One region of the Janthinobacterium sp. CG_23.3 genome, then DNA from elsewhere that is predicted to be linked to it. Evidence: predicted binding sites of a transcription regulator. Region 1 holds the regulator's gene; each other region holds the start of a gene.
What was found. The regulator sigma-54, encoded in region 1, starts transcription at its own class of promoters, with help from an activator protein. The targets are predictions, from matches to a motif close to TGGCANGNAANCTGCTTT.

Region 2: a site for sigma-54 is predicted at 1,017-1,034, ahead of ACFDR9_RS13190 (EDSAP-1 family PEP-CTERM protein). Genes of this name have one in related genera too.
Region 3: a site for sigma-54 is predicted at 1,434-1,451, ahead of ACFDR9_RS18950 (CmpA/NrtA family ABC transporter substrate-binding protein). Genes of this name have one in related genera too.
Region 4: a site for sigma-54 is predicted at 980-997, ahead of adh (aldehyde dehydrogenase). Genes of this name have one in related genera too.

What each region holds. Positions count from the first base shown of each region.
Region 1 is NZ_JBJXIB010000089.1:10,886-13,082, reverse strand. It holds gene hpf (ribosome hibernation-promoting factor, HPF/YfiA family) at 1-227, opposite strand, end outside; gene ACFDR9_RS19065 (RNA polymerase factor sigma-54) at 300-1,769, opposite strand; gene lptB (LPS export ABC transporter ATP-binding protein) at 1,775-2,197, opposite strand, start outside.
Region 2 is NZ_JBJXIB010000048.1:22,816-25,012, forward strand. It holds gene ACFDR9_RS13180 (glycosyltransferase) at 1-632, shown strand, start outside; gene ACFDR9_RS13185 (hypothetical protein) at 873-995, shown strand; gene ACFDR9_RS13190 (EDSAP-1 family PEP-CTERM protein) at 1,115-2,086, shown strand.
Region 3 is NZ_JBJXIB010000088.1:12,854-15,050, forward strand. It holds gene ACFDR9_RS18945 (methyl-accepting chemotaxis protein) at 1-35, opposite strand, end outside; gene ACFDR9_RS18950 (CmpA/NrtA family ABC transporter substrate-binding protein) at 87-1,313, opposite strand; gene ACFDR9_RS18955 (ANTAR domain-containing response regulator) at 1,598-2,197, opposite strand, start outside.
Region 4 is NZ_JBJXIB010000167.1:3,488-5,684, reverse strand. It holds gene ACFDR9_RS25330 (TonB-dependent receptor family protein) at 1-517, opposite strand, end outside; gene adh (aldehyde dehydrogenase) at 1,066-2,197, shown strand, end outside.

The DNA.
Region 1 (2,197 bases):
TACAGGTCTTGCGACAGGCTTTCCACGTACACGGTCTTGCCGGACATGCGCAGGTTGATTTCGGCCTTTTGCCGTTTATCTTTTTCTTTCAGATTGTCTACGGTCAGAATGACAGCAATATCAATGACTTGATCGAAATGGCGTTGCACGCGCTCCAGTTTGGTTTGTACGTATTCACGGATGGCCGGTGTCACTTCGAGATGATGTCCGCTGATAGTGAGATTCATACACACTCCTAAAGATGATGTCGGGTTCGTGCCTTCGCCGGTCTTCTGGCGCGCAGAGGAACCAAAGTAAAACTACAACGATTTTCGCAGACTGACTGGCGGGATCTTCAGCGCTTCCCGGTATTTGGCAACAGTGCGTCGCGCAATCACCATGCCTTGTTCTCCCAGCATGTCCGCAATCTTACTGTCGGATAAAGGATTTTTCGGGTCTTCAGCTCCTGTCAATTGCACAATAAGCGCCCGTATCGCCGTCGATGATGCCTCTCCCCCCGCTTCGGTGGCGACATGGCTACCAAAGAAATATTTCAACTCAAACATGCCATGCGGGGTCAGCATATACTTCTGAGTTGTTACCCGAGAAATAGTACTCTCGTGTAAACCCAGTGTATCAGCTATTTCACGGAGCACAAGGGGTCTCATCGCCACCGCCCCGTGCGAGAAGAAATTTTTCTGCCTCTCAACAATGGCCTGGGCCACGCGCAGGATGGTGTCGAAGCGCTGGCGCATATTCTTGATCAGCCACTTGGCCTCCTGCAACTGGGCGCCCATCGCCCCCTCGCCCTTGCCCTGCTTGAGCAGGTTGGCGTACATGGCGTTGACGCGCAGGCGCGGCATGACCTCGTGGTTCAGGCTGACGTGCCAGCCGTTGCGCGCGCGCTTGACGACGACGTCCGGCACCACGTAGTCGGAGACGTCGGCGGCGAACACCGCGCCCGGGTGCGGGTTGCACTGGCGGATCACCGTCTGCGCCTCGCGCAAGTCCTCGTCGTCGCACAGCAGGGCCTTTTTCAACTTGTTGAAGTCGCGCTGGGCGAACCAGGTCAGGTGCCGCTCGACGATCAGCAGCGCCATGCGCCGCGTCACCATGGCGATCCGCGGCAGGCGTTTGATTTGCAGCGCCAGGCATTCGGAGGCGTTGCGCGCGCCGACGCCGGCCGGGTCGAAGCTTTGCAGCAGCGCCAGCGCGGTGCGCATCTCGTCGGCCCCGACGTCCAGCTCGGCCGGCAGGCGCGCCAGGATCTCGTCGAGCGGCTCCTCGAGGTAGCCGTTGTCGTCGAGCGCGTCGATGATCAACTCGACCAGCGCGCGGTCGCGCAGCGGCTGCACGGTGACGCGCATTTGCTCCATCAGGTGTTCGCGCAGCGTGCGCTGGCTCGCTTCGAGCTGCGGCCGGGAATCCTCGTCGTCGGGCGCCTTGCCGCGGCCGATCTCGCTCCAGTCGCTGTCGCCGTTGTCGGCGGCGGCGTGCTCGGCGCCGTCGTACGCGGGTTCGGCGTCGGCCGCCGGCGCGCTATCTTGCCCCGGCGCCGCCGCGCCGTCCTGTGGCGGCGCGCCGGTCGGGCTCAGCGCGCCGTCCGCCAGCAGCCGCAGCGAGCGGTCGAGCGGGTCGTCGAGGCGTTCCAGCAGGGGGTTCTCGCCCAGCAACTGCTCAAGCTCCTGGTGCAGCTCCAGCGTCGATAGCTGCAGCAGCCGGATCGACTGCTGCAGTTGCGGGGTCAGCGCCAGGTGCTGCGAGGTGCGCAGTTGCAGGGATTGTTTCATCGGATTTACATGCGGAAATGTTCACCCAGGTAGACCCGCCGCACCGATTCGTTGGCGATGATGTCGTCGGGCCGGCCCGAGGCCAGCACCGAGCCCTGGTTGATGATGTAGGCGCGGTCGCAGATGCCCAGCGTTTCGCGCACGTTGTGGTCGGTGATCAGCACGCCGATGCCGCGCTCCTTGAGGAAGCGCACGATGCGCTGGATTTCGATGACGGCGATCGGGTCGACCCCGGCGAAGGGTTCGTCGAGCAGCACGAAGCGCGGGTTGGTGGCCAGCGCGCGCGCGATCTCGACGCGGCGCCGCTCGCCGCCCGACAGCGACAGCGCCTGGTTCTCGCGCAGCTTCTCGATTTGCAGGTCGGCCAGCAGGGTGTCGAGCCTGGCCTCGATTTCGGCTTTTTTCAGCGCGCGCCCGTCGACGCTTTG
Region 2 (2,197 bases), on a different contig from region 1:
ACGCCGACCATACCGTTTACGCCGACATCCCCGAGCTGTTTCCCGCGCGCGGTCTGCCCGCCAGCCACTCCTATTTGGGAGCGGTAATCTGGTCGCCGCCGCTGTCGACGCCGGAGTGGTGGAACGACCTGCCGCAAGACAAGCCGGTGCTGTACGTGACCTTGGGCAGTTCCGGCCAGGGCCAGCTGCTGCCGCAAGTGCTGCGCGCGCTGGCGCCGCTGCCGGTCACGGTGCTGGCCGCGACGGCCGGCAATATCGAACTCGACAACATCCCCGCCAACGCCTTCGTCGCGCCGTTCCTGCCCGGCGCCGAAGCGGCCGGCCGCGCCCGCCTGGTGCTATGCAACGGCGGCAGCCCGACCAGCCAGCAGGCGCTGGCCGCCGGCGTGCCGGTGATCGGCATCGCCAGCAATCTGGACCAGTTCCTGAACATGCATGGCGTCGTCGCCGCCGGCGCCGGCACGCTGCTGCGCGCCGACCGTTTCAGCGAGCGGGCGCTACGCGGCTGCGCCGAGGCCATGCTGAACGACGCCGGCGCGGCGGCGGCCGCCAAGACCGTCGCGCGCCAGTTTCGCGCCTACCAGCCCGGCACGCGCCTGACGGCGCTGCTCGATACGCTGCCGGCCGCCTGATGAGGGCGCCCCCCCTTTGCCCGCCACCCCGAGCGTTTTTTCGGCGAAGATGCGCCTCACCGCGTCGTGGAAGCGGTCGCTGGTTCGTCGTAGCGCAAGGCCTGCACCACCAGCGAAAATGCCGGAGATGGCTGCCGATCGCGTGGCGCCCAGCGCGGCGGCGGCGGCTTGCCGGACGCGGCGACACCACCGATCAACGCAGTTAACCTTATTGGCAGTCGCCGCACCCTTGCGGAGTCGATGATCGGCTCGATCAAAGAGAGCCGGGAAATGCTCGCCTTCTGCCGCGCAGCCGTCGGCTTTCTTTACAGCCGCCTCGAGCGCAACGCCGGGCCGCTCCGGAAAATGCGCGTAAGCGTTTGATTTTGTTGGCATTCTTCACTCTGGCACGAATTTCGCTGAGTACTGGCTGTGCGGCTCGTTCTACCAGGCGGCGCAAAACAATGAGCGTCAATCAACCAGACTATCAGTGAGGTATCGTTATGAAACTGTTTAAACTGAAACTCATCCCGGTGGCAGCCGCCCTGGTGTTGATGAGTGCGGCCGGCAGCGCCAGTGCGGGCGCGTATGGCTACTCCTACGACAATATTTTCGGCCTGACCGTCACCAATCCGACCGGCGTGGTATCGGTTGCCGGCACCACCAACATTTCCCGCGCCACGGCGACGCTGAACGGTACCAGCGTCATCACCGGCGGCTCCGGCATGCTCGACGCGCCGCAAGCCGCGGTGGGCGCCGTCGCGCTCGGTCAAAACAATTTCCAGCAGCAAGGCCCGGTCGGCACCTACTCGCGCGGCGATGCCCAGATCGTCAGCACGCAGTTCCCGCCCTTCCCGCCCGGCGCCACCAGCACCCAGGCGGTGAACGTGGCCGAGGCCCACCTGGACTTCGCCGGCACGGCCGACGCGTCCGGCCGCAACGGCTCGACCACCGGTTTCTCCGTCAATTTCGTCGTTGGCTCGCCAACGGCGACGCTGCGTTTCAACTTCCAGGCCGATCCCTTCATGCAGGTATTCCTGCAAACCCTGGCCGGCCCCGGTTCGTCGGCCGCCGCTAACCTGGTGGCGACCTTCACCATCACCGACGCCGCCGGCGCTATCATCTTCGTCTGGGCGCCGGACGGCGTGGTCGGCTCCGGCATCACGGGCGGCGTCGAAACCGCCGACGCGGCCAGTCTGAACACCAATCTGTCGACCAACTTCCTCACCCGCGGCTCGTTGTTTACCTACAATCCAACGGGCTGCCCCGTACCGGTGGCGCCAGGCACCGGCACCGGTTGCGGCGGCGCCTACACGGCACTGACCAACGCCTTGGGGGCGGGCAACTACACCTTGACCCTGAACGCGGTGAACAGCGTCGATCTGGTCAAGACGGCGGTGCCGGAGCCTGGCACGCTGGCCCTGCTGGGACTGGGCCTGGCCGGCTTGTGCGTCAGCAAGCGCCGCAAGGCCTAAACAAGTCGGGGAACTCCCCAGCCGTTAAATTGGCACGCTTTTCATCGGTCGGATTACGCTGGCCGCCGCGGCCCGGCATCCGCGCGACGGCACTTGAAGCAACAAGGCGGG
Region 3 (2,197 bases), on a different contig from region 1:
TTGCCGGCCATTTTGATCGGTTCCGTCATCAGCATCGTCAACTCCTTCTTTGCTTGTGTATCGATTTTTAGCTTCGGTAGGTTGGATTAGCGCAACGCGCAATCCGGTGCCGGCCAACCCGACCGACGAACATCACGCTTCTCGTAGCGGATCTCGAACGAGGCGGCGTAGGCCGCCGGGTCGCTGCCGTCCCATACCTTGCCGTCGAGCAGCGTCGAGCTGCGCATCGTGCCGCTTGGCAGCGCGGTGCCGGCCAGCGCCGCCGCCTCCCGGTACAGCGCGACCTGGTTGACCGCCGTCGCCACGCCCAGGTAGTCCGGCTCGTCCTTGAGCAGGCCCCAGCGGCGGTGCTGCGTCATGAACCACATGCCGTCCGACAGATACGGGAAGTTGACGGCGCCCTCGCGGTGGAACTTCAGGCTGCGCGGGTCTTCCCAGCTCTTGCCCAGGCCGTTCTGGTAATGCCCGAGGATGCGCGGCGCGATCAACGCCGGGTCGGTGTTGAGGTATTCGGCGGCGCTGATGACCTCGACCATCTTCCGCTTGTTGGCGGCCGAGGCGTCGATCCACTTGCCGGCGTCGAGCACGGCGGCGATCAGCGCGCGGCAGGTGTTCGGGTTCTGTTCGACGAACGCGCGCGTGGCGCCCAGCACCTTGCCCGGATGGTCGGGCCAGATCTGCTGGGTGGTCGCGGCGGTGACGCCGACGCCGTCGACGATGGCCTTGTGGCCCCACGGTTCGCCGGCGCAGAAGCCGTCCATATGGCCGGCGCGCAGGTTCGCCACCATCTGCGGCGGCGGCATGGTGATCACCTGGGCGTCGCGGAAGGGGTCGATGCCGTGCGCCGCCAGCCAGTAATACAACCACATCGCGTGGGTGCCGGTCGGGAAGGTCTGGGCGAAGGTGTAGGAGCGCGGCCGCGCGCGCATCAGCGCCGCCAGCGAGGCGCCGTCGACGGCGCCCTCGCCTGCCAGCTTGCTCGACAGCGTGATCGCCTGGCCGTTGTGGTTCAGGTTCATCAGCACCGCCATGTCGCGCCGCAAGCCGCCCACGCCCAGTTGCACGCCGTAGACCATGCCGTACAGCGCGTGCGCCGCGTCCAGTTCGCCGTTGCACAGCTTGTCGCGCACGCCGGCCCACGACGCTTCCTTGCGCAGCTCGATCTGGATACCGTACTTGCGGTCGAAGCCGAGCACCGCCGCCATCACCAGCGAGGCGCAATCGGTCAGCGGCAAAAAGCCGATCCTGACCGTGTCCTTCTCCGGCTTGTCCGACCCCGCCACCCAGGCCGCTGCGCTCGCTTGTTCTGACATACCGCTCCTTGTAGTTCCGAAAATGAAAAAGCGTCTCTCCGGCACGAATCGTTCATGCTTGAAAGACGCCTTTGTCTTGGACGGTGGCCACCGCCATTGGCCGCCACCGTTAGTTCATATTCAGCAAGGAGCGTGCCAACCGCGGCAACGGTGGGAAGTCGGGCTAGCCCGCAAGGGCGTAACCCGGACACTTTGGGGGGGCGGCAGCGGCAAACAAGCCAAGCCATGTCTTCTAGCGGGGCAAAAAGCGCACCATCGTTGTGCGGCGCACCATGGCGGCACGCTCAGCCCAGCAAGTCCTCGACGTCGAGGATGCGCTGGGCGATCTCGGCCAGCTTCAGGTTCTTGTTCATCGCCATGCTGCGCAGTTTCTGGTAGGCCTGGTCCTCGGACAGCTGGTGGTGCGCCATCAGCAAGCCCTTGGCGCGCTCGATCACTTTGCGCTCGGCCAGCTTGTGCTTGGTGTCGGACAGCTCGGCGAGCAGCTTTTGCTCCTGCTTGAAGCGCGCCATCGCCACGTTCAACACCGGCTTGATGCGCTCGGCCTGCAGGCCGGCGACGATGTAGGCCGAGACCCCGGCGGCCATCGCCGCGTCCATGCTGGAGGTGGTCTCGTCCTCTGTAAACAGGACGATCGGGCGGCGCTCGTCGCGGGTGGCGACGACGATGTGTTCGAGCACGTCGCGCGCGTCCGACTCGGCGTCGACGATGATCAGGTCGGGTTGCAGCTGGGCGATGCGCTCGGGTAGATACATGTCCGCCGGCAACGAGGCGACGATGTCGTAACCCGATTCGAGCAGGCCGATGCGCAGCAAATTGCCGCGCCGCGCCTGCGCCCCAAGCGCGCCGTCGCGCTCGGCCTCGGGGTCGATGATGGTATTGAC
Region 4 (2,197 bases), on a different contig from region 1:
CCAGTTCCAGCGTCGGCGCGCCCTGGCCGTCCTTGGTGAACATCTGTATCACGCCGCCGGAGTGGTTGCCGTACAGCGCGGAGAAGGGGCCGCGCAGCACTTCGATGCGCTCGGCCATGTCGAGGTTGAAGGTGGCGGCCTGGCCCTGGCCGTCCGGCATCGAGGCGGGGATGCCGTCGCTGATCAGGCGCACGCCGCGCACGCCGAAGGCCGAGCGGGCGCCGAAGCCGCGCGAGGAAATCTGCAAGTCCTGCGCGTAGTTCTGGCGGTTCTGCGCCACCAGCCCGGGCACGGCGGCCAGCGCCTCGGAGGCGTTGACGCGGATCTGGCCGTCGTGGATGCGGGCGCCGTCGAGTACGTCGACCGAAGCCGGCAGCTCGAAGGCGCTGTGTTCGACGCGGCTGCCGCTGACGACGACGACGTCGAGCGGCGTCGCAGTATCGGCTGCGGCCGCGGCGGCCGGCGCCAAGGTGGCGAACAGGCTGGCAATGGCGTTCAAGCGAAATCGGTGCTGCATGGCGTGGTCTCCTGATGGGGGGTTAGTTTGCTTGCCGCAAGTCTCACCTGCTTCTGCGCAATATGCCTGCCAGTGGTCGAAGGAGCCATCTTACGGCAGGCGTGATCGACACCGCCACCGATAAGGTGGTGCGGCAGATCGCCGCCGGCCCGCGCCCGCGCGGCACCGGCGTCGCCCCCGACGGCAGCCGCGCCTACGTCGCCTGCGAGCCGGTCAACACGGGCTACGTGATCGACATGGCCAGCCGCGCGCAAGGTGGCCCACGTCAAGGTCGGCGAATTACCGTGGCGAGTGGTGGCTCCCTGAAACACTGCGCCGCGCCGCCTGTTCACATTTGGAACAGGTGTGCCAGCGTAGAGCGCCCCGGCCGATGCCGGCGGCGGCCCCCGCCAGACCACCCTTGCGCCGTTACGCCCGTGGAAACGGCGCAATCGGCGCTGCGCTTGAGGCGCGATAACAAGCTGGCACGGTGCTTGCGAAATGATGGGTGGGCAACACACAAACCGTTCCCCGGAACGACACCACAACCAGACCAGATAGAGGACGACATGAATCTCGCGGACATCAGCAAACTCGGCGTTGCCAATCCCTTCAAAGCGCGCTACGACAACTTTATCGGCGGCAAGTTCGTTCCACCGGTTAACGGCGCCTACTTCGGCAACGTCACGCCGATCACCGGCCAGGTGTTTTGCGAAATCGCCCGCTCCAGCGCCGAGGACGTCGAGCTGGCGCTGGACGCCGCCCACGCCGCCAAGGACGCTTGGGGCAAGACCTCGCCGGCCGAGCGCGCCAACATCCTCAACAAGATCGCCGACCGCATCGAGCAAAACCTGGCGCTGATCGCCACCGCCGAAACTATCGACAACGGCAAGCCGATCCGCGAGACGATGAACGCCGACATCCCGCTGGCGATCGACCACTTCCGCTATTTCGCCGGTTGCATCCGCGCCCAGGAAGGCTCGGTCGCGCAAATCGATTCGGAAACCTACGCCTACCACTTCCACGAGCCGCTGGGCGTGGTCGGCCAGATCATCCCGTGGAACTTCCCGATCCTGATGGCGGTGTGGAAGCTGGCGCCGGCCCTGGCCGCCGGCAACTGCGTGGTGCTGAAACCGGCCGAGCAGACCCCGGCATCGATCATGGTCTTGATCGAACTGATCGGCGACCTGCTGCCGCCGGGCGTGCTCAACATCGTCAACGGCTTCGGCCTGGAGGCGGGCAAGCCGCTCGCGTCGAGCAAGCGCATCGCCAAGATCGCCTTCACCGGCGAAACCGGCACCGGCCGCCTGATCATGCAATACGCCGCGCAAAACCTGATTCCGGTGACGCTGGAACTGGGCGGCAAGTCGCCCAACATTTTCTTCGCCGACGTGATGGACGCCGACGACGACTTCTTCGACAAGTGCCTGGAAGGCTTCGCCATGTTCGCGCTGAACCAGGGCGAGGTGTGCACCTGCCCGTCGCGCGTGCTGATCCAGGAATCGATCTACGAGGCCTTCATCGAGCGCGCGCTGCAACGCGTCGCCGCGATCAAGCAGGGCAACCCGCTCGACTCGGCGACGATGATCGGAGCCCAGGCATCACAGGAGCAATTGGAAAAAATCTTGTCGTACATGGACATCGGCAAACAGGAGGGCGCCACGCTGTTGGCGGGCGGCGCCCGCAACGCGCTGGCCGGCG